DNA from 2 places in the Shewanella sp. M-Br genome. Region 1 is predicted to be linked to the other one. Evidence: riboswitches for the same ligand, from Rfam matches in the RefSeq annotation. Region 1 holds a riboswitch; the other holds the start of a gene.
What was found. A riboswitch is a leader RNA that binds a small molecule or an ion and turns the genes downstream of it on or off. The one in region 1 is predicted to bind cyclic di-GMP.
Positions count from the first base shown of each region.

Region 2: it holds a riboswitch for cyclic di-GMP, as region 1 does, so the genes downstream of both, AAA952_RS13615 (glycosyl hydrolase family 18 protein) here and gbpA (N-acetylglucosamine-binding protein GbpA) in region 1, are expected to answer to the same signal.

Region 1 is NZ_BJBV01000012.1:17,404-25,535, forward strand. Features, by position in the region: gene norR (nitric oxide reductase transcriptional regulator NorR) at 1-1,453, shown strand, start outside; gene AAA952_RS11585 (TMEM165/GDT1 family protein) at 1,504-2,058, opposite strand; yybP-ykoY riboswitch at 2,142-2,245, opposite strand; cyclic di-GMP riboswitch class I at 2,469-2,567, shown strand; gene gbpA (N-acetylglucosamine-binding protein GbpA) at 2,691-4,136, shown strand; gene AAA952_RS11595 (aromatic amino acid transport family protein) at 4,700-5,875, shown strand; gene AAA952_RS11600 (S46 family peptidase) at 6,145-8,132, shown strand, end outside.
Region 2 is NZ_BJBV01000015.1:20,387-28,518, forward strand. Features, by position in the region: gene AAA952_RS13595 (methyl-accepting chemotaxis protein) at 1-399, opposite strand, end outside; gene AAA952_RS13600 (HD-GYP domain-containing protein) at 932-2,197, shown strand; gene AAA952_RS13605 (aminopeptidase P family protein) at 2,384-4,171, opposite strand; gene AAA952_RS13610 (ROK family protein) at 4,565-5,350, shown strand; cyclic di-GMP riboswitch class I at 5,700-5,788, shown strand; gene AAA952_RS13615 (glycosyl hydrolase family 18 protein) at 5,902-8,132, shown strand, end outside.

The DNA of each region.
Region 1 (8,132 bases):
CTTGGCGATAGATGGGCTCTTTGCCGAAGTGTTAGGGCGGCGCTTTCAAATTAGTGAACATCCGAGATTAGAGGCTATCGCCCGTGCTGGCGATGTGGTTCGTTTCCCAGCCGACAGTGAACTTCCCGATCCGTATGATGGTTTAATTCCACATCATAGTGCGAACTTACATGTACATGCTTGCATTGGTTTACCACTAATCGCGAACGATCGCTTAATTGGGGCGCTCACCATTGATGGTTTCAACCCTCATCAGTTTGATGGTTTTAGTGACAGCGAGTTGCGTGTGATCAGCGCACTGGCCGCAGCCAGTCTTAATACTGCGTTATTGATGCAACAGCTAGAATCCCAAGTTGTTGAAGTTTCCAATGGCACTGAGGTGCTCAATCGTCCTGCTAGTCAGCAGGAGATCATAGGGCAATCCACACAGATCCAATCGCTAAAGCAGCAGATAAGTGCCGTGGCAGGCACTGATTTATCGGTATTAATTACCGGCGAAACTGGCGTGGGTAAGGAGTTAGTGGCCGCGGCGATACATAATCAATCGACCAGAGCCGATAAATCACTTATCTATTTGAACTGCGCTGCACTGCCTGAGTCCGTCGCCGAAAGCGAGTTATTTGGGCATGTAAAAGGGGCATTTACGGGGGCAATCAGTCATAGGCAAGGCAAGTTTGAACTCGCAGACAAGGGGACCTTGTTTTTAGATGAAATCGGGGAGCTTCCTTTGGGGCTGCAAGCTAAGTTATTGAGGGTTTTACAATACGGTGAATTACAGCGAGTGGGCAGTGATAAGAGCCTAAAAGTGAATACTCGGATTATTGCCGCCACTAATCGAATTTTGCACCAAGAGGCAACGGAAGGGCGTTTTCGTTTCGACCTTTACCATAGGTTGAGCGTATTTCCTATCCACGTAGCACCATTAAGAGAGCGTGGGCAAGATATTGTCATGCTGACAGGTTTTTTTCTTGAACGTTGTAAAGCGAAGTTAGGACTCACCCATATCAATATCACACCCGCAGCGCAGCAGTTATTAGAGCAATACACATGGCCGGGTAATGTGCGTGAGCTAGAGCATGCGATACACAGGGCTGCGGTGTTGGCGAAAGCCGAGCTAAAAACGGCTTATATCAGCTTAAGTGATAAACATTTTCAGCTCGATTCTTTGATGAATCAAGCACACAGAACAGTCGACGAAGATAGACCATCAGATGCCGCAACGCCAGCCAGTGAATTAGCATTTAGGTCTGAGTCGGCCTGTCGTGAGGGACAATCGCAAGATAATTCCAGTGTTATGCTGGGGCTTAAGGCTGCGACTGAGAGATATCAGCGTCAACTTATTCGCCAAGTTTTAGCCGCGAATCAACAAAATTGGGCTGCGTGTGCAAGAATATTGCAAATCGATACAGGTAATTTGCACCGACTTGCAAAACGGTTAGGTTTAAAAGAATAAAATATTGCGTGAAGAAATTTTATTCTGCAGCAAAACCCCTGCCTCGATTCTTAGAAGAACAGGGTCGCGACACCCAGTAGTGCGAACAATACGGCGCAGCCACGGTGTATCCACAACATAGGCAATTTTTCGGCGCTGAAGTGGCCTGCGATTACTACGGGTACGTTAGCAAGCAGCATGCCTAAGGTTGTGCCAGCAACCACCATAGTTAATGAATCGTATTTTGCGGCTAATACCACAGTTGCTATTTGCGTTTTATCCCCCATTTCGGCGATAAAAAACAGGATAAAGGTGGCGAGAAAGGGGCCCATTTTATAGAAATGGCTCTCTTCTGCATCGACTTTATCGGGGATTAACACCCAAAGAGCGATCGCGAAGAAGGACGCAGCCACTAAATAACGTGCAAGATCAGGGCTTACCCAGTTAATCGCCCATTGGCCAATCCAAGCTGCGGCAAAATGGTTAAATAATGTCGACAGCAAAATACCTAAAATAATGGCGGTTTTATTTTTAAATCTTGCGGCGAGGATTAGTGCAAGCAATTGAGTTTTATCACCAATTTCGGCGATAGCAACCGTAAAGGTTGAGGCAAGTAGGGCTTCCAAGTGTGATCCTTTAGGGGTGGTTATGACATAAGCACAATAAACCGTCCACCCCTAGGTGCGGTCATTGTGCTCAGGTCTTGCTGGGCAAATCTATGATTTGCTGTGAACACCATGGCATGTTGCCAAGTATGTTGATGTTCACCCTAAATGACGATGGCTCGAAATCCAGTTAGCTACTCCCCCGAAGCGAGGTGGGCATTATACCTAGGTAAGATTTAGTTTCAAGCACGAGTTTATAACAGTAGGTGCTGATAAATGTTTGACAGGTGTCAGAAAAATACCGATCCACATTCTGTAACTCAATGAATATAAATGAATTATTTTTTGACAACGTTGTCTTTTGTTGCTAATTTAGCCAAGTCATTTCTACTTAGTTACATACTGTTAACTCGTAGTGACTCAATGATAACGACTGTATTTGGCAAACTAATTGAAAAGTTAGGACGCAAAGCTTCCGGTCTAAGGTTGTAAATGGATTTTTTAGTGAACTAAGAAGCGGAGTTGCCGCAGAATTCGATTTCTGTGAAAGATAAACGACTGCTGTTTAATGCTGTTGTTTGCCCAAATACCACTTTTATATCTAAGCCTATCATTATGTTTAGGATGATAGGCAATCAATGGAGTGCATTAAAGTGGCAAATCCTACTGTTTTTTCCCCTATTTCTAAATTGAGTTTATTGGCCGCGGCAGTAATGGCGACGAATGCGTTTGTGAGTATCTCTGCGCAGGCGCACGGTTATGTTGTGGCACCTGAATCGCGTTCATATGCCTGTAAAACAGGTAAAAATGCCAATTGTGGCGCGGTGCAATGGGAGCCGCAAAGTGTTGAGGGGCCATCGGGTTTTCCTGAATCAGGTCCTGCTGATGGCAAACTGGCGAGCGCTGGCAATGGTGCTTTTTCACCTTTGGATGAACAAAGTCCGAGCCGTTGGGCAAAGACGGATATTAAAGCGGGCTGGAATAAGTTCAGTTGGCAGTTCACAGCAAATCATGTCACCCGTAATTGGCGTTACTATTTAACTCGCCAAGATTGGAACCCAAACCAAGCTTTGAGCCGAGCGAGCTTTGACTTAGCACCCTTTTGCGTAGTTGATGGTGGTATGGAACAGCCGCCTAAGTTAGTGACCCATGACTGCTACGTGCCAGAAGGTCGCAGTGGTTATCAAGTGATCTTGGCCGTGTGGGAAGTGGGAGATACGACGAATAGTTTCTATAATGCTATCGATGTGAACTTGGGCTCGGGTCCTGTTGTGCCGAGTGAATGGCAAGATGTGGGGGATATCAATCCGTCACTCGATCTAAAAGCAGGCGATAAAGTGATGACCCGGGTGTTTGACGCCAATGGTGAGCAAGCGGCTAAGCAAACAGTCATTACCATTAGCGATGCGACTCAAGGTGATAAACAAAATTGGCCTTTCCTATTAGCGAGCGCGATTAACGCCCAGCAGTCCCAGTTAAAAGCGGGACAAAAAAATGCATCGGGTGTGATTGAGCCTGTGTATGGCAAAAACGACATTTTTACAGCGAAAAACTCAGGTATTGAGCGTGTCGAAGTGGGATTTGATTTAGCTCCTGCTCCGGGCAACAGCTTAGAAGTCACTTCACTTGCCGACGATTATCAAATTATCGATGGTGCGGCGAAGGTCAGCTTTGATGTGACCAGTAACGCCGAGATGCTAGTGTCAGCGTATTTGTTTAGCCATGATGGCACAGCGGCAGGTTTTGTGAGCCAAACTGTTAACAATACCAGTGCTAGCTTAGTGTTAGACGTCGTTGAGCCTAAAGCTGGGCATTATCATTTGCAGGTAAAAGCTGAGCCTAAACAAGGTGATGTTATTCAGCAGAACTTTGATCTCTTCTTAAAGGATCAAGCTCCTGCACCAGAAGCTGATTTTGTATTCCCAGCAGGCGTGAAAGGTTACGTTGCAGGTACTACAGTGTTACAGCCTAAAAATGGCAAAGTGTATCAATGTAAGCCATTCCCTTATAGCGGCTATTGCGTGCAGTGGTCGGCTTCTGCCACAGGATTTGAGCCAGGTGTTGGCGCTTCTTGGGCTATGGCGTGGACTGAGCTGTAAATTAACTTTTTGAGCTAACCTAGCTTCAAAAAGGTGTCATTGGGCTTAAACATATCCGTGTGTTTAAGCCCATATTTTGCATGCTCTCGATGGTGAAAGATGCGCTTTACCTCGGTTTAAGCTCAATGCTGCATCCGATATATTCTCAACAAAGGTAGCGATTTTGTTGGCTTGTATATTTTCGTTTATCACAGCGCTATTAAGTTGTTACCGTATCGTTTGCTACCCTTCTTTGTTCACAACTGGCTTGCCCACTGGGTTTGGCTCTGTTAATGTCCCAAACTATCTATTTAATCGATGCTTATATCGGTACATTCATTTGGGCTATCACAATTGAAAGTCATGCCATTTTTCAATAATCGATTTAGTTAGCCTCAATGGCTACTGGGTTGAAACATTCAAAAGCTATTGGGGCCAATTGATCTGCTAGGTCGAGATCTGATTGGATGCTTTAAGTGATGTGTCGCTTATTTCGATTTAAGACGCAAGGCTTTATCGGTTCAAATCTTACTCAAATAAAATAATAATTAATTATTGAACAGGACTATTGTGTGAATTCAAAAATGTTAGGCTCGATCGCCATCGTTGCCGGGACGGCCATTGGCGCAGGTATGTTAGCGTTACCTTTAGCCACAGCGGCTTTAGGTATTATCCCTGCTTTAGTGTTACTCGTCGTTATTTGGGGCGTGTCCGCCTATACCTCATTACTTATGCTCGAAATTAACTTACGCACTGGCGTGGGGGATAACGTGCATGCTATTACGGGTAAGTTACTGGGTAAAAAAGGTCAAATAATTCAAGGTGCTTCTTTCCTGAGTTTATTATTTGCCTTGACCGCGGCTTATCTCACCGGCGGCTCTTCGTTATTAGTGCTTAAAGCGAAGAACATGTTCGATATCGTGCTCGATAATCAAGTCGCAGTGTTGTTATTTACACTGGTGCTCGGTGGCTTTGCGGCGCTAGGTGTTGCTTGGGTCGATAAAGTGTCACGTTTCCTATTTTCGTTAATGATTCTATTGCTCGTGGTGGTGGTATTATTTTTATTGCCCGAAGTCAGTATTGCTAGCATGGCAACTGGCGCGATTGCCGAGTCTATGACCAGCAATTGGATGGCGGCAATTCCCGTGGTGTTTACTTCGTTTGGTTTCCACGTCTGTATCGCCACTTTAGTTCGTTATCTCGATGGCGATGCGGTATCACTGCGTAAAGTGTTGTTAATCGGCTCGACTATCCCACTTGCTTGTTATGTTCTGTGGTTATTGGTGACTTTAGGCACAGTAGGCGGATATGAGGTGAATAGTTTTGAAGGTTCACTACCTTCACTCGTCACGGCATTGCAGGATATTGCTCATACGCCTTGGATCAGCAAATGTATTTCATTATTCGCTGACTTAGCCTTAGTGACTTCATTCCTCGGTGTGACCTTAAGTTTATATGACTTTATCGCCGAATTAACTCGCGCCAAAGAAACGTTTGCCGGCCGTATTCAAACTTGGTTACTGACCTTTATTCCGCCTGTTTTGTGTGCCTTGTATTTGCCTGAAGGCTTTGTGGCGGTACTGGGATTTGCGGCCGTACCATTGGTCGTGATGATTATCTTCTTGCCAATTGTTATGGCACTGCGTCAACGTCAGTCGCAGCTGGGTGGTTATCAAGTGTCTGGCGGATCTGTTGCATTAGTCATTGCAGGCTTGTTAGGTGCCGTGATTGTGGGTGCCCAACTATTTGTTGGGATCTAATTCATTGCGATAGATGAGGGCTTTTTAGCGAATACATCTGGGTAACTTTGATTAAATGTATTTGCTTTGTAAGCGAGTTTTTCAGAGTCTGTTATAGAGTGTGTCGCATGTGATAAAGTCAGGCCCCGGCCTGACTTTTTGCTTTTTAGGTTTTAAAGCGAGTGATGCTGGGTTTTAGCACAGTTATTTAAAATTAAAACAACGCTATTAAAACGAGAAAATGGCCCAGCTTGCGCGTGGCTTCATTCACATAAAACGGACTTAACACAATGAAAAAATGGTTACTCACAGTTGCCGTGGCCGCTAGTTTTGGCGCACAGGCTGACGAAGGTATGTGGCAGCCCCATCAACTGCCTGCTATGGCTGATGAGCTGAAAGCAAAAGGCCTTGAAATTGATGCAAAATCGATTTCTAAACTCACCGAATTCCCGATGAATGCCGTGATAAGCCTCGGCGGTTGCACTGCATCATTTGTATCGCCAAAGGGCCTAGTCGTGACTAACCATCACTGTGCCTATGGGGCGATTCAATACAACTCCACTCCTGAGAAAAATCTGCTGCAGGATGGTTTTTTAGCTAAGACCTTCGCCGATGAATTACCTGCGACCCCTGGCTCACGTGTCTATGTGACTGAAGATGTCACTAATGTCACTGAGCGAGTTAAAAACGGGCTTGAAGGTAAAGTGGGCAGCGCCTTCTATCAAGGCGTTGAAAGCCAAGAAAAAGCCTTAGTTGCTGAATGTGAAAAAGAAGATGGTTACCGTTGCCAAGTGTATAGCTTTCACGGTGGTCTCGAATATTATCTGGTTAAACAACTGGAAATCCGTGATGTGCGTTTAGTCTATAACCCAGCCGCGAGCGTGGGTAAATACGGCGGCGACGTAGACAACTGGATGTGGCCACGTCACACAGGCGATTTTTCTTTCTACCGTGCTTATGTATCTAAAGCGGGTAAACCCGCAGAATTTAGTGCTGACAACGTGCCTTATGAGCCAAAAAGTTTCTTAAAAGTATCGGCTAAAGGCGTGAGTGAGGGGGATTTTGTGATGGTGGCAGGCTACCCAGGTCGCACCAACAGATATCGCACAGCCACTGAAGTTCAAAATGAGTTTGAGTGGGCTTATCCCGAAGGCAAAATGCTGCGTGAACGCTTTATAGAGATCATTAAAGAAACCGCTCCAGAGGGCAGCGACGAGCGTATTAAGTACGAGAGTCAAATTGCTGGCCTTGCAAATTACGCGAAAAACTTCACTTCTATGATCGAGTTTTACGGCAAATCAACCATGTTGGCCGACCGTAAAGCCCTCGAAGCTAAGCTGGCGGCGTGGATAGCCAAAGACAGCAGTCGTGAAGCGAAATACGGTAAAACCTTAGCGGAATTAGATGCCTTGATTGCCAAAGGCAAGACGCATCAAGAGCGTGACATGATCTTAAGCTACATAGGCAGCACGACTATGTTGCCGACGGCGCGCAGCTTATATCGCCTCGCGAACGAGAAACAACTGCCAGATATGCAGCGTGAACCGGGCTTCCAAGATCGTGATATGACACGTCTAAAAGCCAGCATGGAGCGTATTGACCGTCGTTATGCGCCAAGCGTTGATAAAGCGGTATTGCTCGACATGCTAAAACGCTACGCCGCACTGCCAGAAGATCAGCGCCTACCCGCATTGGATAAAGCCTTTGGTATCGATAAAAAGTTTAGTGAAGCTAAGCTTTCGAAAACCTTAGATAAAATGTACGCCAAAACTGAGTTAGGTAAGAAAGACGTTCGTCTGGCGTGGATGGACAAATCCGTTGCCGATTTTAAAGCCTCTAAAGATCCTTTCATTCAATTCGCTGTCGCTATGTATGACACAGATATGGCCGAAGAAAAGAAAGAAAAAGAATTAGCGGGTGAACTAATGAAGGTGCGTCCGCAATATATGGATGCCATTATTGCTTACAACCTAGAGCAAGGTAAGCCAGTGTATGCCGATGCTAACTCAAGCTTACGTGTCACGGTTGGTCATGTGAAAGGCTATTCGCCAAAAGACGGTTTAGTGGCCGTGCCATTCACTCGCCTTGAAGGCATAGTGCAAAAGGACACGGGTGTTGACCCATTCGATGCACCGAAGAAAGAGTTAGAGCTGATTAAGCAGAAGCAATATGGTGATTTCTATATGAAATCAATAGATTCTGTACCAGTAAACTTTTTATCAACTTTAGATACTACTGGCGGAAATTCTGGCTCACCGACCTTAAACGGCCGTGCTGA
Region 2 (8,132 bases), on a different contig from region 1:
CGTGACGTAGGTGGCTTGAGGCTGAATGCGTACCGATTGGTAACCGATAATAGTGCCGTTTTCAAACAAGGGCGAAACAAAGGCATCAACCCAATAGAAGCCACCATTCTTACAGCGGTTCTTGACTATGCCGCGCCAAGATTGGCCTGACTTAAGTTTTTCCCACATTTCTTTAAAGGCGGCGCTCGGCATATCCGGATGGCGCACCAGATTGTGGGCACTGCCAATTAATTCTTGGGCGCTATAGCCTGAGATTTCGGCGAAACGGGCGTTAACGTAAGTGATGATACCGCGGGTATCTGTAGTGGAAATGAGTTCATCCTGTGGTGTTAAGCGGATTTCTTGATCTGATCTCTGTGTATTAACTATTTTATTCGCTGAGGCGTTACTCTGGCTCATTTAGTGTGTCCATTCAGGGCCGATGTGGTTCATTAGGGTTCAGGACGCGGTGTTAGGCGCGAATTTTCTTGTGCTGACTCTCATCGGAGTAAGCTTGTTATGTGATAAGAGTATCATTTTTGTGTGGGTATAGGAGAGCGGTTTCTCATGGCTGACTGGTGAAAATCAATCGTTCGTCGTATTTATAAGCTATTGCAATATATAAAGTTTTTAAGTAGCGAGAATGTGGAGTTAAACGAGCGTTTATCCTGTTAAATCGTTAATTCTAGTATTTTGTATAGGGTTATTCTTTTATGTCTTGAGTGGGTATTTGTCATTCATCTTAAATATAAATTATGTTCGATGATATTGGGCTAATGTCGTTGATTCGGCTTGATATCGCAGTATTCATGGAGCGCTTTATTGGCCTTAGTCTATTCTTTAATGGGCAACAAAAGATGGCTTATTTTTTCCTTGCTTCAGCGGTGTATCTTGATTTTGCTCTTCTACTTCATTAGCTCACAGCGGGAATGCTACATAAGAGGAACTTCCCATGGCGATATCACTTAGGCGTGGTGTAACTAAATTAGCCACAGCGTCCTTGGGAACAGCGGCGGCACTGCCACATTGGCGACGTTTGATCTTTGAACGTTTATTTGGCTTTCTAGCGATTCTCTGCGTGCCTGTATATATCACTAGTGTGTATTTATGCGTCATCGCCGATCTCTGGTTTATGGTGGTATTTGATACGCTGGCTTATCTGTTTTTACTGCTTTTACTGTATTTTCCTAAGCTTGCTGATAGTACGCGTTTTGGCTGTGGCTGCTTGCTGGGTTTTGCTATCGGCATCGGTTTTTTAATTGCGATTGGCCCTTCGGGAGCTGGTTTTTTCTGGTTATTTATTTTCCCGCCGTTAGTCGGTATTTTTTTAGGAAATCGAGCCAGCTTATATGCCCAGTGTTTGAATGGGCTAAGTTTGGTATTGATTGGTTTTGCCTATCATTTTAATTGGCTCAATTGGCCTGAAACCCAAGGTTATAGTGTCGGTATTTGGGCCGTTGTCGTGGTCAATTTTATCGTGACCAATGCCATGTTGACGTTAACCATCACTTATTTATTAGGTAAGTTGGCTGACGCACTCGATTCAACCTTAGCATCACGCCAAGCTACCGTATTAGGCTTAGCTAAACTCGCCGAATACAGAGATAACGAAACGGGCGCGCATTTGCTACGTATGCGGCAGTATTCGAAAATGCTCGCGTCGCAGCGACTACTGGCCGCCAATCCTCCTGCAGAATTGAACGAAGATTATATTCAAGACATTAGTTTGTCGGCCATTTTGCACGATATAGGTAAAGTCGGTATTGCCGATGCGATTTTGCTTAAACCGGGTAAATTAACGCCGCAGGAGTTTGAGCAAATTAAAGCTCATCCTGTGATCGGGGGACAAGTGCTACGCAGTTTGTTGGAATATGCGCCCCAATGTACTTTTATTCAGATGGGCCGCGATATTGCCTCGGGTCACCATGAAAAGTGGGATGGTAGTGGTTATCCCCTTGGTTTGAAAGGTGAAGATATTCCGCTTTCGGCGAGGATAGTGGCCCTAGTTGATGTTTATGACGCGCTGACTTCTCCCCGATGTTATAAGCGGCCCTTTAGCCACCAAGAGGCTATCGACTTAATTATTGAAGGCAAAGGTCAGCATTTCGACCCTGAATTAGTCGATTGTTTTATTGAAATTCATCAGGACTTTGAAGTGTTGTCTAAAGCATCGCTGGATGATGCTTACCAGCCGATGGCACAACCTACTATGGTTTAGCGACTCATGTTTTTAAATCGTGTTTTTAAATCGTGTTTTGAAATCATGGTTTTGAAATAAGGCGTGGGTTTTAAAACACACAGATAGCGCTAAAAAAACGCCCAATGCTAATTGCCTTGGGCGTTCTATTTTATAGTGTGTAAGTGACTAATATAACGACTTAAATCGCTACTTATCAGCGGAGTGCTAAATTGCTTTAGTCACTTGAGTTAACCAAGCCAATTCATCACCCGACATTAACGGAGAAAGTGTATTGAAGACTTGCTGATGATAAGCATTAAACCAGTCTATTTCCCCTTGCGTTAACAGGCTCTTATCAATAAGGCGCGAATCCATAGGGATCATCGTCAGTGCATCGAACTCATACATTTCACGCTCAGCCCCTTTAAGTGCTTCACAGTGCTGAACGACGACGAGGTTTTCTAAGCGAATACCGAAATCGTCGGCGCGGTAGTAACCCGGCTCGTTGGAAAGCACCATGCCTGGCATCAGGGCAATAGCGTTAACATTCTTGCCTATGCGCTGTGGACCTTCGTGCACACTTAAAAAGTGGCCCACACCATGGCCTGTGCCGTGGTCGTAATCAAAGCCATGTTGCCATAGATATTGGCGGGCGAAGGCGTCGAGCTGCTGGCCTGAAGTGCCTTTCGGGAAGCGTGCTTGGTCTAGCGCGATATGACCTTTTAGCACCAGCGTGACCATTTTTTTATGCTCATCGGTCACTTCACCTATCGCAATGGTACGGGTCACATCTGTCGTGCCGTCAATATACTGAGCGCCAGAATCCACTAAGTAGATGCTGTCCATTGTCATCATGGCTGGTGTGCCATTGTTGTGATTGTAATGGCACATAGCGGCATTAGGACCGGCAGCTGAAATCGTGTCGAAACTTGGCTCGCGGTAACGCTCATCTTCTAGGCGAAAGCTTTCCAATTTATCCGCAAGGGTGGCTTCATCGTGCATGCGATTGGCCGCCACTTCGGCATCGAGCCATGCAAGGAATCGACTCACTGCGACGCCATCGCGGATATGGCAGGCACGCATGCCGGCCAGTTCTGCGGCGTTTTTCTGCGCTTTAGGTAAAGCGACAGGATCGATTCCAGCTATCAATTTTGCTCCTGCCTCACGGGCAATGTTTTGTGCCCAAGCGTTTGCAGAATTCGGATCGGCCAGTAGTTTTACATCCTGCATGCTGGCGAGTGTATCGGCAAGAGATGCCTCGCCCTTAAAGCTTACGCCAGCGCCAACATGCTCCTCAATGCCCTCTGGGAGTTTGCTTAAATCGGTGAAAAGCTGCATATCGCCATTGGCGTGGACCAGAGCACTGCCGAGTACAACGGGTAGTCGCGGTACATCATTGCCGCGAATGTTGAGTAGCCAGCAGAAAGAATCTAAGGCGGCGATTAAGGCAACATCACCACCGGCTTTTTTTACTAAGGCACCAATTTCAATGCGTTTTTGCAGGCTGGTTTTACCAGCACTCTCGTTGCTAAACAAAGTGATAGGCGCGTTCGACTGTGCTGGCCGATTCTGCCAATGCAAATCGATAGGGTTTTGTTCAACTGCAACTAATTCGATTTGGGATTTATTTAAGGTTGCTTTGGCATTTTCATACCAAGCTAAGGTGTGTAAGCGCGCATCGAAACCAACGCGAGATCCTGCTGGTAGCGTGTCACATAACCACTCAATTTGTGGTGTATCGGTTAGGCTTTCATAACTGAAAAGTGTGGCATCGACTTGCAAACGAACTTGAACCGTATAGCGGCCATCGGTAAATATTGCGGCTTTATCTTTCAATACGATAGCCATACCCGCCGAACCGGTAAAGTTGGTTGCCCAGTACAAACGTTCGTTATGTGCTGGCACATATTCGCCCAGATATTCGTCGGCACGGGGAATAATAAAAGCATCGAGATTAGCAGATGTTAATTCGTTACGAATAGCACCGAGACGGTTAGCGATTGATTGTGACATATGGGCTCCAATAGAGACTGGCATGCTATGCGAGTCGGTAGGCGAAGATCGCCTAAGGATGAATAGGTTTATGTTGATTTGAGTTTTAACCGGCTCGGATTATCGCAAGTCTAGCGCGCTAGATGCAAGGGTAGCGAATAAAGGATTTTGTATACAATCGTGAATTTGTGCAGGTAAGACGCTTGAGGTTATGGGGTTTGTTGTTAATTTATTTATGTGATTTTGAGCATGAAAAGTGAATTAAATAAAAGGTTGGTCATGTTTTAATTAGGACTTGTTCCTTAAAAATTAGCAACTTAAGTTTTATTCAATCGCTAACATTTGGACCCTATGCTAACATTTGCCATCTCTACTCGGGGTCAGAGTGGGGCACATGTATCAGTGGAGTAAGCGATGCAAATACTAACAATAGATGTGGGCGGTACCAAAGCCCTGTTCGAACTTCAGCTCGCGGGACATACAGAACAATATAAAATCCCCACAGGTGAAGGTTTTAAAATTGAAGAGTTAAATAATCAAATCGCGGCTTTTGAACGTGATTATGATTTACAGCATTACCAACTAGCGATTGCCGTACCTGGACTGGTACAAAATAATCGTTTGGTTTCTTGTAAATCTTTACCTGGACTCAATGGATTGAGCTTTGATACAGTCAAAACCCAGGGTGAGCTTAAGTTTATCTGCAACGATATCGATGCGGGTATGCAAGCGACTTGTGATGCCAAATATGCCTGTGAGTTATTGGTCATGTGCGGCACTGGGATCGGTATGTCTATTGCTTTTAATGGACAAGTCTTTACGGGAGCGACGGGCGTGGCGGGGGAGTTGGGGCCTTGTCGCGTGATGACAGAATCTGGCGAGTTTAGTTTAGAGCAACTGGCCAGTGGCGATTCAGTGCGCAGCCGTAAAATCTCCACTCAGGATGATTTATATCGCGCGGGCAGTTATCTCGGCATGGGATTAGCGTGGGCGGTTAATTTATTTAATCCCAATCGAATTTGGCTCGCTGGCGGTATGATGAATAGCGCTCCTTACTACAAAGGCTGTCTCGAAAGCTTAAAGCAAATGGCATTGAGCGCGCCCTTAGCTGAGATGAAAATCAATCGTGTCGATGATATGGAAACCTTGGTTTGCCGCGGTTTATCTGTGATGCTCGCAAGGGACTACCCCCGCGCATAAGAATAATAAATGCCCCGCGCATAAGGATCATAATGTTGCTCAACAATGGTTTGCGCCATGAATGTTTAGTGATTGAGTTTTAGCTGCATAAGCGACGTAAATTGTGAAATATAAAGCAGGACTTGTGATGTCTTTGGCATATCGAGTCCTGTTTTTTTATTCTTAAAGTATTCAGATGATCCTCATTACCCAAAGTAAATATTAGCGATAGTTTAATTTGCATAATTCCTTTCTTATCAGATGCCTAGTTCTATTTACGATTTTAGCCAATAACACAGTTGATAATATTTTGTTGCAATTTTATTGCGCTTACGCTTATGCTGATATTTGCAATGACAACGTTGTCATTGTGTGTAAAAGGCAAACCAGTTGAAAAACTGGGACGCAAAGCCTCCGGTCTAAGGGTTCGTCTGTACCTATGATAGCGGGGATACCACAGGTTTTTCTTCGTGCAGTTGTCAGTCGTTTTGCATGGTTTTAAGAGAGTGCTGTTTCCTGTCTACGCTTTGTTTGCCTTATTGATTCATATAAAAATTCAATAGGGATATCTCATGTTCAAGACTCAAATTTCAACATCAGCCTTGCTAGTGGCATCAGCGCTGGCATCTACCATCAGTGCCAGCGTTTTTGCAGCGGCGCCCGGTAAACCGACTTTAGGTTGGGGCGAAACTAAGTTCGCTATTATTGAAGTGAATCAAGCGGCTACCGCTTACAATCAATTAGTTACGGTGAAAGATGCCGCCGATGTCTCCGTCAGTTGGAACCTTTGGAGTGGCGATGTGGGCAATAAAGCTCAAGTGTTGCTCAACGGCAATGTAGTTTGGGAAGGCCCATCTGGCGCGTCGGGAACCGCTAACTTTAAGGTGAACAAGGGCGGCCGTTATCAGATGCAAGTACAACTGTGTAACAGCGATGGCTGTACGGCGAGTGATGCTAAACAAATCCTCGTGGCTGATACCGACGGCAGCCATTTAGTGCCACTCAATGCTCCCCTAAAAGAAAACAACCGTCCCTATGCTAATAAATCAGGCAAAGTGGTGGGAGGTTACTTTGTCGAATGGGGCGTATACGGTCGTAAATTCCCGGTCGATAAGATACCTGCGCAAAACTTAACCCATATTTTATATGGCTTTACCCCAATTTGTGGTGGTGATGGCATCAATGATAGCTTGAAAGAAATCGAAGGCAGTTTCGAAGCGTTGCAACGTGCCTGTAGTGGTCGTGGTGATTTTAAAGTTGCGATTCACGATCCTTGGGCGGCGATTCAAATACCGCAGGCGGGAGTGAGTGAGCATTCAGATCCTTACAAAGGTAACTTTGGTCAATTGATGGCACTTAAGCAAGCACATCCAGATTTGAAGATTTTACCTTCGGTCGGTGGTTGGACCCTCTCGGATCCCTTCTTTTTCTTCGGTGATAAAACCAAGCGCGATATCTTTGTCGCTTCGGTGAAAGAGTTTCTACAGACATGGAAATTCTTCGATGGCGTTGATATCGACTGGGAATTTCCAGGGGGGAATGGCGCTAACCCAAATTTAGGTAATGCCAATGACGGTGAAACCTATGTGACTCTGATGCGTGAACTGCGGGCGATGCTTGATGAACTAAGCGCCGAAACGGGTCGTACCTATGAGCTGACCTCAGCGATTAGCGCTGGTGACGATAAAATTCAAAAAGTCGATTATCAGGCTGCTCAGCAGTACATGGATTACATCTTCTTGATGAGTTACGACTTTAATGGTGGTTGGACTAATACTGAACTCGGCCATCAAACCAATCTGTATGAAGCGAGTTGGGATCCCAATACCCGTTACACCACAGCTAATGGCGTTAATGCGCTGTTAGGCCAAGGCGTGACCCCGGGGAAAATTGTGGTCGGTGCCGCTATGTACGGCCGCGGCTGGACAGGTGTGAATGGCTACAGTGGTAATAATCCTTTTACAGGGACGGCAACGGGCAAAGTGAAAGGTACTTGGGAAGCTGGTGTGGTGGATTATCGTCAGATAGCGAATGACTATATGGGAAGTGGTTGGACTTACAGTTACGACGAAACAGCTGAGGCGCCATCTTTGTTCAAGGTATCTACTGGCGATTTAATCACTTTCGATGATGCTCGTTCAGTTAAAGCCAAGGGGCAATATGTGCTTTCTAATCAACTTGGTGGGCTTTTTGCGTGGGAACTTGATGCCGATAATGGTGACATTCTGAATGCCATGCACGAAGGTTTAGGCCATGGCGAAGGAACTACACCACCGGTGAATAAAGCGCCAATTGCCAATGCGGGCGCGGATGTGAATGTCACAGGTCCCGCCGATGTGGTGCTCAATGGTAGCGGTTCGCGTGATCCTGAAAATGAGGCGCTAACGTATCTTTGGACTCAAGTGTCTGGCCCAACGATTGCCATCACAAACGCCGATATGGCGAATGCGGCGATTCAATTGGCTGCAACGCAAACTGATGTTGCCTATAGTTTTAGTCTCAAAGTGACTGATCCAGAAGGGCTATCTGCCACAGATTCAGTGACAGTGACTAACAAGGCAGATACTCCGAACCAAGCACCAGTGGTGAGTGTGGCAGCCACTGCAACAGTGGAGGCGGGTAAAACTGTCAGCATAGTGGCGAGTGCCTCTGATGCCGACGGTGATGCCTTAACCTACGCTTGGACTGTGCCCGCTGGCGTGTCGGCAACCGGACAAAATAGTGCCACCTTAGTGGTCACTGGGCCTAATGTCACCGAAGCGACCAGCTATGGTTTGAGCGTGCTGGTTTCCGATGGCGCCTT